DNA from 2 places in the Arthrobacter sp. NicSoilB11 genome. Region 2 is predicted to be linked to the other one. Evidence: riboswitches for the same ligand, from Rfam matches in the RefSeq annotation. Region 2 holds a riboswitch; the other holds the start of a gene.
The links. Region 2 has a riboswitch for glycine ahead of gcvP (aminomethyl-transferring glycine dehydrogenase). Riboswitches for the same ligand answer to the same signal wherever they lie in the genome.
Positions count from the first base shown of each region.

Region 1: linked by a shared signal. The riboswitch ahead of cycA (D-serine/D-alanine/glycine transporter) and the one ahead of gcvP (aminomethyl-transferring glycine dehydrogenase) in region 2 are both predicted to bind glycine.

Region 1 is NZ_AP024657.1:477,442-484,774, reverse strand. Features, by position in the region: gene LDO14_RS02325 (5-oxoprolinase subunit PxpA) at 1-440, opposite strand, end outside; gene LDO14_RS02320 (hypothetical protein) at 424-1,224, opposite strand; gene cycA (D-serine/D-alanine/glycine transporter) at 1,397-2,938, opposite strand; glycine riboswitch at 3,085-3,183, opposite strand; glycine riboswitch at 3,475-3,575, shown strand; gene gcvP (aminomethyl-transferring glycine dehydrogenase) at 3,736-6,609, shown strand; gene gcvT (glycine cleavage system aminomethyltransferase GcvT) at 6,619-7,333, shown strand, end outside.
Region 2 is NZ_AP024657.1:842,571-849,903, reverse strand. Features, by position in the region: gene gcvT (glycine cleavage system aminomethyltransferase GcvT) at 1-12, opposite strand, end outside; gene gcvP (aminomethyl-transferring glycine dehydrogenase) at 24-2,870, opposite strand; glycine riboswitch at 2,924-3,031, opposite strand; glycine riboswitch at 3,058-3,155, opposite strand; gene LDO14_RS04015 (TetR/AcrR family transcriptional regulator) at 3,249-3,785, opposite strand; gene LDO14_RS04010 (MFS transporter) at 3,871-5,430, shown strand; gene LDO14_RS04005 (DNA starvation/stationary phase protection protein) at 5,512-5,991, opposite strand; gene LDO14_RS04000 (APC family permease) at 6,213-7,333, shown strand, end outside.

The DNA.
Region 1 (7,333 bases), 370 kb from region 2:
AGCTCCGAGCCCGGGAAGCCCAGGAACGGAAGGCCTGGATCGTAGGCGTTGACCGCAGCCACTACGGCGGAGGCCTGCTCGGCGTCATGGATCGTGGTGTCGTACAGCGCTCCATGCGCCTTCACATAGTCCACGGAGGCGCCCACGGCATGCGCAACCCCGTCGAGCGCGCCCAGCTGGTACAGCACGTCCCCGAAGAGCTCGTCGAAGCTCATGCCAAGCATGCGGCGCCCGTAGCCGGCCAGGTCCCGGTAGCCCAGGTGCGCACCGACGGTGACATCAAGTTCGTACGCGGCCCTGCAGCTGTCGAGCATGGTGACGGGATCCCCCGCGTGGAGGCCACAGGCTACGTTGGCGCTGGTTGCCAGCTGGAGCATCGCCGGATCGCCTCCCGCGGTCCAGGAGCCGAATGATTGGCCTACGTCAGCGTTGAGATCCAATGATGTTGCCTTCCAGCGTCAGGTTGTCCGGCCCGGCAGCGGAAGTCAGCTCCCCGGGAATGGTGTCCGGCATCGGCCCGAACGCCTCCCGGGCATTCTTGGCCACCGCACGGCCCATCACGAGGTTACCGGCTCCGCCGACAACGGCCCCTATGCCGAACGGGAGGGCCCGCCCGAACAAGGCAGTCCCTTGGCGCTTGAGCAGGTTCTTGAGGAAGGCATGCTGGATCCTCTTCCGGACGCTGCCGAAACCCGGCACCACCATGGATTTGGACAGCGCGTTGCCCCAGGTGTTGGTGGCGCCGCCGGATGCCTGGCCGCTGAGCGTGCCCAGCAGGGCGGTGCCCTCCTCGCCGAGCATGATGGCCATGACCATGGTGCCGGCCTTTTCCGGGTTGGTCAGACGGATGCCGTGCAGTTCAGCCAGCGAAGTTGCGTACAGGGCTGTGGCTTCCAGGAAGCCAACGGTGGCGGCTGCGGAAAGTCCCAGCGACGCCACGGTTCCAACGCCGGGGACGACGGCGGTGGCACCCACCAGGGCTCCCCCTCCGGCAACAGCCCGCAGGTAGTCGCGCTCTGCGATGTCCGCCAGCTGCGCGGCCGTCGCCCGCGGATGCCTCTTCTGGAGCCTGCGGATGTAGCCAACCACCAGGGGCCGCTGGATCTGCACTGCTTTCAGGAGCATGTTGTGGACGCCGGGCTTGGGCTTGCCCTCGGCGTCAAACATTGCGTTGTGGGCGGTTTCCTGTGCGATGCGTACTGCGGGGTTGCTGCGCCGGGCCATGGTCACCTTCATTCAAATCGACCTGCAGCGGCTAGGCTGCCGTGCCTTTCCATCCTATGTGGATAGACACTAAGCATGCTTAACTTCCGGGCCGTGGCTTCGTCCGGCGGGCTGCGGCGGCAGGATGCGGTACCTGCACCTCACCGCCGCCGCTGCAACCCGCCGTCGGACGTTACTTCCCGGCCTGCTGGACCTCGCGCCCCGCCGCCCCGGCGTCCTGGCCGCCGCTGCGCGCGGCAGTGGCCTGGTCTGCCTGAAGCTCGGCACGGAAGACCTCGAAGCGGGCCAGGTGGGCGGGACGGCGCCGCAGAATGGCCCAAGCCACGCCCAGGATGACGAACCAGATGGGGGTTACCAGCAGTGCAACGAGAGTGTCGGGCTGGGTGGTAAGGGCCCAAAGGACGAAGGCGAAGAATGCGTACACCACCCACACGGCGGGAATGCCACCGGGCATCTTGAACTTCGACGCCGCATGCAGGTGCGGCCGGCGGCGCCGGAAGGAGATGTAGCTGGCGAGGATGATCGACCAGACGAAGACGAAGCAGACCGCAGACACGGTGGTCACCATTTCAAAGGCCATGCCAACATCCTGGCCGGCATACATGAGTACGACGCCGGACAGCAGCAGGACGCAGGACAGGAACAGCGCGTTGCTGGGCACCTTCCTCGTGGAGAGCCGGCTGAAGATACCGGGGGCATCGCCTTCCTGGGCCAGGCCGAAGACCATGCGGGACGTGGAGTAGATGCCGGAGTTCGCGGAGGACATCGCCGAAGTCAGGACCACCAGGTTGACCACCGTGGCCGCGGCGCCGAGGCCGGCCAGGGAGAACATCCCGATAAAGGGGCTGTGGCCGGCGGCGAACTGGGTCCACGGGGTGACCGCCATCAGGATGACCAGCGCACCGACATAGAAGAGCAGCACGCGGACGGGGATGGCGTTGATGGCCTTGGGCAGCGTGCGCTCGGGGTTCTTGGCCTCGGCGGCGGTGGTTCCCACCAGTTCGATGCCTACGAAGGCGAAGACTGCGATCTGGAATCCGGCCACGAAGCCCATGAACTCATTGGGGAAGAACCCGCCATGGCTCCACAGGTTGGTGAAGCTTGCGGTGCCCGCGTCGCTCTGGAAACCGGTGAAGATCATGAAGAGTCCCACGATGATCAGGGCTGCGATGGCGACGATCTTGATGAGGGCGAACCAGAACTCGGTCTCGCCGAACGCCTTGACGGTGGCGAGGTTCAGCAGGAGCAGGATGCCCACCGTGGCCAGGCCCGGGATCCAAAGTGGCAGCGCCGGCCAAAGTTCCTTTGAGTACCCTGCAATGGCGATGACGTCCGCGATTCCGGTGATCACCCAGCAGAACCAGTACGTCCAGCCGGTGAAGAATCCGGCCCACGGCCCCAGGAGATCGGCGGCGAAATCACTGAAGGACTTGTAGTTCAGGTTGCTGAGCAGCAGTTCACCCATGGCCCGCATGACGAAGAAAAGCATAAAGCCGATGATCATGTATACGAAGATCACGGATGGGCCGGCCGCGGAGATGGTCTTGCCGGAACCCATGAACAGGCCCGTGCCGATCGCGCCGCCGATGGCGATGAGCTGGATATGCCGGTTGGTGAGCTGCCGCTCCAGGTGGGGAGGCTCGCTGCGGGCTGCCGTGGCAGCGCCTTGGCTGCGGGCTGGTTCGCCGTTGGACGTGGGGGGATGAATCGCCATGAGGAACTCCATCGATAAAGCGGCTTTTGGGTGCCGCAAAAGATTTGGTTCCTCCCCGCTCTGTAGTGGACCTGAGAGTTTCCGCAGCAAAAGCCGCTTGCACCGCCGGTGAGCCAGGGTCATGCCCGGCTGCTTTCCAGAGTTGCCTGTCCGCGGCGGTACGTGGGCCTGAGAGTTTCCTGGGGAGGGTTTGCTCCTACGGCGCCTGCTGGATGTACCCGGCAGGGCTCTCCCGCCGCAGGTCGAAGGCGTATTCAGTTGGAAGCCGCAGGCTTTTTGGGCCACGGCCGGTCATGCAATGGGACAGGCACCGACTGGTGGGCTGCTCCGGATACGCTGAGCCAGCCACCGGCGGCGCCATTCCCGGGGTTCAGTGTGGTGTCCGTCACGATCGAATGTCAAACCCCTCCCGACACAAGCGGGGAAGAACGGCGTCACGTGCCCCTCGAGCCCCGCACGGAAGCCGCCCGATTTGCCACGGACGGGTCTATCCCGGTACCTTGTGAGCCGAATCACCCACATTTGAATAAGCCTTTCGAGCTGTGACGGGAGAGTCCTCCCGGCGAAACACCGGTCAGGCGCCGTAGGAGCAAATCCTCCCCAGGAATCTCTCAGGCCCCCGTACCGTCACGGCGAGGCGACTCTGGAAAGCAATCAGGCTTCTGCCTGGTTCACCGACGGTGCAAGCGGTCCCCTGCCAACAGCAGGCAACGCGGAATCTCTCAGGTCCAATACAGAGCGGGGAGGAACCCATCCCACGCCGTGCCACCTTCGGCCGGCCAGATCTGGAGTTCCTCATGACGATTCATTCGCATCCAACATCGTTTGTTGACCGCCATATCGGCGCGCGCCGCCAGGCCGACATCGACACCATGCTCAAGGCCATCGGCTACGACAGCCTGGATGGCCTGGTTGACGTGGCCGTCCCCGCGCCCATCCGCCAGGAAACTGCGCTCAAGCTGACCGACGCCCTCAGCGAGGTTGAAGTCCTCACGGAACTGCGGAAGCTTGCCGCCAAGAACAAGACGGCAGTCCAGATGATCGGCCAGGGCTACTACGACACCGTGACTCCACCGGTGATCCGCCGCAACATCCTGGAATCCCCGGCCTGGTACACCGCCTACACGCCCTACCAGCCGGAGATTTCCCAGGGCCGGCTTGAGGCGCTGCTGAACTTCCAGACCATGGTGCAGGACCTGACGGCGCTCCCGGTAGCCAACGCTTCCTTGCTGGACGAGGCAACGGCCGTGGCCGAGGCCGTGCTGCTGATGCGCCGCGCCAACAAGACCAAGCCCGCGAAGGACGGCAAGACGGTGCTCGACGCCGACTGCCTCCCCCAGACCATCGCCATCGTGCTGGGCCGGGCGGAGGCGCTCGGCTTCGAGGTGGAGGTCGCCGACCTGTCCAAGGGCCTGCCCGACGGCGACATCAACGGCGTCGTGCTGCAGCAGCCCGGGGTCTCCGGCCGCGTGTGGGACCAATCCGCCGTGATCGCCGCTGCCAAGGACCGGGGCGCGCTGGTCACCGTGGCTGCGGACCTGCTGGCCCTGACACTGATCACACCTCCGGGCGAGCAGGGCGCGGACATTGCCGTCGGCTCCACCCAGCGTTTTGGCGTGCCGCTGTTCTTCGGCGGCCCCCATGCCGCCTACATGGCCGTCCAAAAGGGAATGGAACGTACCCTCCCGGGCAGGATCGTGGGCGTCTCCAAGGACAACGCCGGCACGCCTGCCTACCGGTTGGCACTGCAGACCCGCGAGCAGCACATCCGCCGCGAGAAGGCCACATCCAACATCTGCACCGCCCAGGCGCTGCTGGCCATCGTGTCCTCCTTCTACGCCGTTTACCACGGCCCCGACGGCCTGAAGGCGATCGCAGAGACCGTCCACCACAAGGCCAGGGTCCTGGCAACAGCACTCACGTCACTGGGCCGCGAACTGGTCACGGACTCCTTCTTCGACACCCTCACCGTCCGCGTTCCGGGCAAGGCCGCCAAGGTGATCACCGCCGCTGAAGCCCGCGGCATCAACCTGCGCTTCATCGATCCGGACACGGTGGGCGTCTCCGTTGATGAGACGACGACGGCGGCAACACTTTCCGCCGTCGCCGTCGCCTTTGGCGCCGGTCCGGTGGGTGACGCCCAGGGATTCGAACTGCCCGACACTATTTTGCGTTCCTCGGCCTACCTGCAGCACCCGGTCTTCAACACGCACCGGTCCGAAACCCAGCTGCTGCGTTACATCCGCAAGCTCTCGGACCGCGACCTGGCGCTGGACCGCACCATGATCCCGCTGGGTTCATGCACCATGAAGCTGAACGCCACGGCCGAGATGGAAGCCATTTCCTGGCCGGAGTTCGCCTCGATCCACCCGTTCGCCCCGGACTCCCAGACCGAAGGCTGGCGCGAACTCATCGCCGGCCTGGAAGCGGACCTCGCCGAGATCACCGGGTATGACCAGGTGTCCATCCAGCCCAACGCGGGCTCGCAGGGCGAACTCGCCGGGCTGCTCGCGATCCGCGGCTACCACCATTCCCGGGGCGAGCAGCAGCGCAACGTCTGCCTGATCCCGGCCTCGGCGCACGGCACCAACGCCGCCTCCGCCGTGCTCGCGGGCATGAAGGTGGTCGTGGTTGCCACGGCTGCCGACGGCACCATCGACCACGACGACCTGACGGCCAAGATCGAGGCCAACAAGGACGTCCTCTCGGCCATCATGATCACGTACCCGTCCACGCACGGCGTGTACGACTCCGATGTCCGCGAAGTCTGTGACGCTGTGCATGCTGCCGGCGGCCAGGTCTACGTTGACGGCGCCAACCTCAACGCACTTGTAGGGCTGGCCCAGCCGGGCCAGTTCGGCGGGGACGTGTCCCACCTGAACCTGCACAAGACCTTCTGCATCCCGCACGGCGGCGGGGGACCCGGCGTCGGGCCCGTTGCCGCCAAGGCGCACCTGGCACCGTTCATGCCGGGCGACGCGAACAAGGCGGCGCACGAAGCCGGGCACGGTGTGGCGATCTCGGCGTCCCGGTTCGGTTCGGCCGGCGTGCTGCCGATTTCGTGGGCGTACGTGAAGCTGATGGGCGGTGAGGGCCTGACCGAGGCCACCAAGTCCGCGCTGCTGGCGGCCAACTACGTCGCGTCCCGCCTGAACGAGTACTTCCCGGTCCTCTACACCGGTGAAGGCGGGCTGGTGGCGCACGAGTGCATCCTGGACCTGCGCGAACTCACGGCGAAGACGGGAGTCACGGCCGAGGACGTGGCCAAGCGGCTGATCGACTTCGGTTTCCACGCCCCCACCCTTTCGTTCCCTGTCGCGGGCACGCTGATGGTGGAGCCCACCGAGTCCGAGGACCTGGCCGAGATCGACCGCTTCATCGAGGCCATGATCACCATTCATGGCGAGATCCAGCAGGTGGCCAGCGGCGACATCACCCTGGAGGCATCCCCGGTGCGCAACGCACCCCACACGGCGGCCGCCGTCGTCAGCTCTGGCTGGGACCGCGCCTACCCGCGGGAGCAGGCGGCCTTCCCCGTTGCCTCGCTCCGCCAGGACAAGTATTTCCCGCCCGTCGGCCGGATCGACGGCGCCGCCGGCGACCGGAACCTGATCTGCTCCTGCCCGCCCCTCGAAGCGTTCGAGGACAGCACAGCCGAATTTGAGAACTGAGGACTTCCAATGACTGAGAACTACACCGCTCTTTTCGAGCAGCACAAGAAGGCCGGGGCCTCGTTCACGGACTTCGGCGGGTGGCAGATGCCGCTCAAGTACGAGTCTGAACTCGCGGAACACCATGCCGTGCGCAGGGCGGCCGGCCTGTTCGACCTCTCCCACATGGGCGAGGTCTGGGTGACAGGCCCCGACGCCGCCGCGTTCCTGGACTACGCCCTTGCCGGCAAACTGTCCGCGGTGGCCGTGGGCAAGGCAAAGTACTCGCTGATCTGCAACGCCGATGGCGGCATCATCGACGACCTCATCACCTACCGCCGGCCATCCCCCGAAGAGGGCGTGGACAGGTACCTGGTGGTGCCCAACGCGGGCAACGCCGCAGTGGTGGCCAAGGAACTGCTGGAACGCGCCGCCGCCTTCGACGTCACTGTGGAGGACGCCTCCGCCGACACCTCGCTGATCGCCGTCCAGGGACCGAATTCCGAAGCGATCCTCCTGACGCTGGTCCCGGCCGAACAGCACGCACTGCTCACCGGGCTCAAGTACTACGCCGCCGTCGAGGTGGGCATCGCCGTCAACGGTACGGTCCAGGACCTGCTCGTGGCCCGGACCGGCTACACCGGCGAGGACGGCTTCGAGATCTATGTTCCCAACCTGGACGCCCCCGCACTGTGGGAGGCCCTGCTCCAGGCCGGCGAAGGCTCCGGCCTGGTTCCAGCCGGAC
Region 2 (7,333 bases):
TTTCTCGGTCATGGCGCCGGTCCTTAGTTTTCGAAGTCTTCCAGCGGCGGGCAGGAGCAGATGAGGTTCCTGTCACCTGCGGCGCCGTCGATGCGTCCCACGGGCGGGAAGTACTTGTCCTGCTTGTGGTGGGCAGGGAACGCCGCCTGCTCCCGCGGGTAGGCGCGGTCCCAGCCAGAGCTGACGACGGCGGCCGCCGTGTGGGGTGCGCGGCGCAGGGGTGAATCCGCTACAGCAAAGTCGCCGTTGGCCACCTGGTCGATTTCCTTGCGGATGCTGATCATGGCCTCGATGAAGCGGTCGATCTCGGCCAGGTCCTCTGACTCGGTGGGCTCCACCATCAGCGTGCCCGCGACAGGGAACGAAAGGGTGGGGGCGTGGAAACCGAAGTCGATCAGCCGCTTGGCCACGTCCTCGGCCGTGACTCCCGTCTTCGCCGTGAGTTCGCGCAGGTCCAGGATGCACTCGTGCGCCACCAGCCCGCCTTCACCGGTGTAGAGGACCGGGAAGTATTCGTTCAGGCGGGACGCGACGTAGTTGGCCGCCAGCAGCGCGGACTTGGTGGCCTCGGTCAGGCCCTCACCGCCCATCAGCTTCACGTAGGCCCAGGAAATCGGCAGCACGCCGGCCGAACCGAACCGGGACGCCGAGATCGCCACACCGTGCCCGGCTTCGTGCGCCGCCTTGTTCGCGTCGCCCGGCATGAACGGTGCCAGGTGCGCCTTGGCGGCAACGGGCCCGACGCCGGGTCCCCCGCCGCCGTGCGGGATGCAGAAGGTCTTGTGCAGGTTCAGGTGGGACACGTCCCCGCCGAACTGGCCCGGCTGGGCCAGCCCTACCAGGGCGTTGAGGTTGGCGCCGTCGATGTAGACCTGGCCGCCGGCAGCATGCACAGCGTCACAGACTTCGCGGACATCCCCATCGTAGACACCGTGGGTGGAGGGGTAGGTGATCATGATGCAGGACAGGACGTCCTTGTTGGCCTCGATCTTGGCCGTCAGGTCGTCGTGGTCGATGGTGCCGTCGGCAGCCGTGGCAACCACCACCACCTTCATGCCCGCGAGCACGGCGGAGGCGGCGTTGGTGCCGTGCGCCGAGGCCGGGATCAGGCACACGTTGCGCTGCTGCTCGCCCCGGGAATGGTGGTAGCCGCGGATCGCGAGCAACCCGGCGAGCTCGCCCTGCGAGCCCGCGTTGGGCTGGATGGACACCTGGTCATACCCGGTGATCGTGGTCAGGTCCGCTTCCAGGCCGGCGATGAGTTCGCGCCAGCCTTCGGTCTGGGAGTCCGGGGCGAACGGGTGGATCGAGGCGAACTCCGGCCAGGAAATGGCTTCCATCTCGGCCGTGGCGTTCAGCTTCATGGTGCATGAACCCAGCGGGATCATGGTGCGGTCCAGCGCCAGGTCGCGGTCCGAGAGCTTGCGGATGTAACGCAGCAGCTGGGTTTCAGACCGGTGCGTGTTGAAGACCGGGTGCTGCAGGTAGTCGGAGGAACGCTCGACGGCGGCCTCCAGCCCAAAGCCCTGGACCTCGGCAACCGTGGCGCCAAAGACGTCGGCAACCTGGGCGACGATGGCCGCCGTCGTGGTTTCATCGAGGGCGATGCCTACGGTGTCGGCGTCGACGCTGCGCAGGTTGATGCCCCGCGCCTCGGCGTCGGCGATGATGCCAGCAGCCCGTCCGGGGACCCGGACCGTAAGGGTGTCGAAGAAGCTCGTGTGCAGCACCTCGACGCCGGCGGCCGCAAGCGAGGCCGCCAGGCTACGGGCGTGGCGGTGCGCCGTTTGGGCAATCGCCTTCAGTCCGTCGGGGCCGTGGTAAACGGCGTACATGGACGCAACGATGGCCAGCAGCGCCTGGGCGGTGCAGATGTTGGACGTGGCCTTCTCGCGGCGGATGTGCTGCTCGCGGGTCTGCAGGGCCAACCGGTAGGCAGGCGTGCCGGCGTCGTCCTTTGACACCCCAACCAGGCGGCCAGGCAAGGAACGCTCCAGGCCTTTGCGGACAGCCATGTAGGCGGCATGGGGGCCCCCAAAGAACAGCGGCACGCCAAAACGCTGGGCTGAGCCGACGGCAATGTCCGCGCCCTGCTCGCCCGGAGGTGTGATCAGTGTCAGGGCCAGCAGGTCCGCAGCGACCGTGACCAGCGCGCCCCGGTCCTTCGCTGCAGAGATCACCGCGGACTGGTCCCAGACGCGGCCGGAAGCGCCGGGCTGCTGCAGCACGATCCCGTTGATGTCGCCCTCGGGCAGGCCCTTGGACAGGTCGGCGACCTCCACCTCGAAGCCGAGCGCCTCCGCACGCCCCAGCACGATGGCGATGGTCTGCGGCAGCACGTCGATGTCCAGGACGGTCTTGCCGTCTGCCGCGGGCTTGGTCTTGTTGGCACGGCGCATCAGCAGCACGGCCTCGGCCACCGCCGTTGCTTCATCCAGCAGCGAAGCGTTGGCGATGGGCAGGCCCACAAGGTCCTGCACCATGGTCTGGAAGTTCAGCAGCGCCTCAAGCCGGCCCTGGGAAATCTCCGGCTGGTAGGGCGTGTAGGCGGTGTACCAGGCCGGGGATTCCAGGATGTTGCGGCGGATCACCGGCGGAGTCACGGTGTCGTAGTAGCCCTGGCCGATCAGCTGCACCGCCGTCTTGTTCTTGGCGGCAAGCTTCCGCAGTTCCGTGAGGACTTCAACCTCACTGAGGGCGTCCTGCAGGCGAAGGGCGGTGTCCTGGCGGATGACCTTGGGAACCGCGGTGTCCACAAGGGAATCGACCGAGTCGTAGCCCACGGCTTTGAGCATGGTGTCGACGTCGGCCTGGCGGCGCGCGCCGATATGGCGGTCTACGAAAGTGGTGGAGGCTGGGGTAACCGACACGAAGGAACTCCATTTACTCAGGCGGCGAAGGGTACGCCACAGCTATTCGGGTTCCTCCCCGCTCTGTATTGGACCTGAGAGTTTCCGCGTTCCCTGCCTGGGCAGGACCCGCTTGCACCGTCGGTGAGCACAACAGTCCCTACCTCTCCAAAAGAGAATAAGACTGCCTGCTGCTTTCCAGAGGTGCCTCGCCGCGGCGGTACGGGGGCCTGCGAGATTCCTGGGGAGGATTTGCTCCTACGGCGCCTGCCTGTACTTCCGGCAGAACTCTCCCGCCGCAGATCAAAGGCTATTCATTTGTTGGATCATGAAGGCCGGTGACAGCCCTCACAACTTTCTATTGTCCTACGCGGCAACCCCTCCCGGCAAATGACGGAGCTACCTGCGGAGCCGTTCCAGCGCGGCCAGGAGTTCCTCCACGTCAGCGGCCGCTCCCCCGGCCGGCGCAGGGGCCACGGACAGCATGGCGTTGAAGTACAGGCCGTCCCCCATATAGAGGACTGCCTTGGCCAGCCCAGGTCCCACATCCGCAGCAATTTCGTCCAGCCAGCGCTGCTGGATGGCCGCGAAGCGGCGCCGCGTCTCCTCGTGGGCCACCTCTGCAAGCCGGGTGGCGGCCACGATGGCACGGTCCAAAGGGGTATCCGCCCAGACCGAGGAACGGATGAAGTAGGCCGCGGCGCCTTCAGCTGCCGACGCCATGGCATCGGCATCCTCGCCCGCCAGGCCCTCCAGGCGGTCGAGCAACACGGCAATCATGGCTTCCTTGTTGGGAAAGTGGTAGAGGAGGCCGCCTTTGGATACGCCGGCCCTGCGCGCCACGGCATCGAGGGTGGCCGCCCGCTCACCCACTTCAATCAGCAGGGACTCGAAGGCGTCAAGGACCGCGTCACGGGCAACAGGCTTTCGGGGCATGCCCTCCATCATGCCCTCCCCCGTGCAGGAATAAGGAAAACCGTCGCATTTTTAAACTATACCGTCCGGACGGTATAGTTATCTCATGACCACTTCCATCGAGAGTTCTGCAACCGGGCAGGCAAGCAGCACTTCCGTGCGTCCTCCGTGGCGCGACTGGCTGGCGCTGGGGCTGCTGATGTTTCCCGTGCTGCTGGTGGCGGTGGACAACACCGCACTGACGTTCGCGCTGCCGGCCATCGCCCGGGCCCTGGAACCCACAGGCGTGCAGCTGCTGTGGATCGTTGACGCCTACCCCCTGGTGCTGGCCGGGCTGCTGGTATCAATGGGAAGCCTCGGCGACCGGATTGGGCGGCGGAGGCTGCTCATCCTTGGCAGCATCGGCTTTGCCGCGCTGTCCGTTGCGACGGCTTTTGCACCCGCGCCGGAATGGCTCATCGCCGGCCGCGCCGCCCTGGGATTCTTCGGCGCCATGCTGATGCCGTCCACCTTGTCGCTGATCCGCAACATTTTCCCCGAGCCCAATCGCCGCAGGCTGGCCGTCGCCATCTGGGCCGCCGGATTCTCCGGCGGCGCGGCCCTGGGTCCGATCTTCGGCGGCTGGCTGGTGGAGCACTTCTGGTGGGGTGCCGTCTTCCTGGTGGCGGTCCCCCTCATGGTCCCCCTGCTGGCGTTTGGACCGGCCCTCATCCCGGAATCGAAGGATCCGGCACCCGGCAAGGTGGACATCCCCAGCATCCTGCTCTCCATGCTGGTCATGGTGCCCGTTGTCTACGGGATCAAGGCAGTTGCCACCGAAGGTCCAGGGGCGGCAGGTCTGGGCGCCATCGCCTTCGGCCTGGCCATGGGGGCGGTGTTCGTGCAGCGGCAGCAGCGGCTGGCGCACCCCCTGCTGGACATGTCCCTGTTCCGGAACAGGGTGTTCAGCATGGCCATCAGCGCCAACATCCTTGCCCTGTTCTCCTTCAACGGCTTCATCCTGTTCCTCGCCCAGCACCTCCAACTCCTCGAGGGAATGACGCCGTCCGCAGCGGGCGTTGCCATGATCCCGGCACTGGCCGCCACGGTGGTGGCCGGCCTGGTGGTGGTGCCGCTGGTCCGCAAGGTCCGCCCGGGATACGTGGTGGCTGCGGGGTTGGCGTTCAGTGCCACCGGCTACACCATGGTGGCATTCGGGAATCACGACGGCGGCCCCTCGCTGCTGCTGGCAGCCCTGCTGGTCCTTGCACTGGGCGTGGGTACGGCCGAAACCATCTCCAACGACCTCATCCTCGGGTCCGCGCCGCCGGAGAAGTCAGGCGCTGCCGCGGCAATCTCCGAGACCGGCTACGAGGTGGGGTCGCTGCTGGGCACGGCGGTACTGGGCTCCATCCTGACGGCGTCCTACCAGCAGAACCTGCGGCTGCCCGCAGGCCTTGACGGCATGCTGCCCGGCTCCTCCCTGCACAGCGCGAGGGAAACACTTGCCGGCGCAGTGGAAGCAGCAAACCTGCTGCCCGCTTCCCTGTCGGACACCGTCCGGGACGCTGCGGCGTCAGCGTTTGATTCCGGCGTGCACATCACTGCGGCAATTGGGCTGGTACTGATGGCGACGGCGGCAGTCCTCGCCGCCGTCGTGCTGCGGAAGGTGCCGAAAGCGGCCTAACCAAGCGAAACAAAAAGGGCGCCTGGTACCGGATTAATTCCGATACCAGGCGCCCAAAGGGTCCAGGCGGGTGGCTGCCGGCTACTTGGAGTCGGCGGCTGTGACCTTGGCGGTCGGCTTCATGTTTTCAGCCTGTACCATCCAGGCAAACTGCTCCAGCCGGGCAATGAACTCGTGCAGGAGGTCCGCGGAGGTGGGATCCTCCTCGTCCACCTCGTCATGGACTTTGCGCATGGTGCCCACGGCGGCTTCCATGGCAGCAACGATCCGCTCGATGGCATCCGTAGTGCTGATCAGCCCTTCAGGGAACTGGGCCAGGCTGGTGGTTTCGGCAACGGTGGAGCTGCGGCCGTCCGGGAGTGCATGCAGGGCGCGCATTCGTTCGGCTGTGTCGTCGGCGAACTGGCGGGCAGCGTCGACGATCTCATCAAGCTGCAGGTGCAGGTCGCGGAAGTTGGTGCCCACGATGTTCCAGTGCGCCTGCTTGCCCTGGACGTGCAGTTCGATCAGGTCGGCCAGGACAGCCTGCAGATTGTTGGTCAGTGTCGGTGAAGCTTTCATGCGTCCTCCTCAAGTGGTCCAATACGGCCGACGCTACCAGCCGAGCACCTAGCGGCGGCAGGGCTTTCGGCAATTTCTCAGTGAGCTTACTAATTTGGAAAGGAAGTCATAAACGAATGTGATTCATATTGCGTCTTGCATCACAGGTCCGGCACCCCCATACTAAATGAACGCCATTCATATAGTGACCTCCGTCTCACAGCCTTCCAGAAAGTGGTGCCATGACAGAGACAATCCGCACCAGTACGGCCAAACCCGGTCCGCACGCCCACGCCCCGTCCGCGGACGGCGTCAGCGCCAAAGGCCTCAAGGGCGGGCAGCTCGGGCTCCTCGCCGTCGTCGTCCTGGGCATTTCAACCATCGCCCCCGCCTACACCCTCACCAGCGCACTCGGACCCACCGTCAATGAAGCCGGACTCCAGTTGCCAGTCATCTTCCTGATCGGGTTCATCCCCATGATCCTGGTCTCGCTCGCCTACCGGGAGCTCAATGCCGACTCCCCGGACAGCGGCACAACCTTCACCTGGGTGACCAAAGCCTTCGGCCCCTGGGTCGGCTGGATGGGCGGCTGGGGCCTGCTGGCCGCCAACATCATCGTGCTGTCCAACCTGGCCGGCGTCGCCGTCGACTTCTTCTACCTCTTCCTGTCCCAGCTCACCGGCTCACCGGAACTGGCAGACCTGGCCGGCAACAAAGCGTTGAACGTCCTGACCTGCTTCGTGTTCGTGGCGCTGGCTGTTTGGGTCAGCTACCGCGGGCTGCACACCACCAAGGTGGTGCAGTACGGCCTGGTGGGCTTCCAGCTTCTGGTCCTGGGCCTGTTCGTCGCCATGGCCTTCGCCAACTGGTCCACGTCCGAAACGGCCATCCCGTTCAGCTGGGACTGGTTCGACGTCACGAAGATCGAGACGTTCGGCCAGATTGCCGCCGGCATCTCGCTGTCGATCTTCGTGTACTGGGGCTGGGATGTGTGCCTCACGGTCAACGAGGAAACAGCGAACGGCCAGAAGACGGCCGGACTGGCCGGCACCCTGACCGCCGTCATCGTCCTGGCCATCTACCTCCTGGTCAGCATCGCCACCATGATGTTCGCCGGCGTCGGGGACACCGGCAACGGCCTGAACAACGCCGACAACCAAGAGAACATCTTCACGGCCCTGGCCTCCCCCATCATGGGCCCCTTCGCCATCCTGATGTCCCTCGCCGTGCTGTCCAGTTCCGCGGCCTCCCTCCAGTCCACGTTCATGTCGCCGTCCCGAAGCCTGCTGGCCATGGCGCACTACGGCGCCCTGCCTGAACCGTTCAGCCGGATCAGCAGGAAGTTCGCGACGCCGGGCTACGC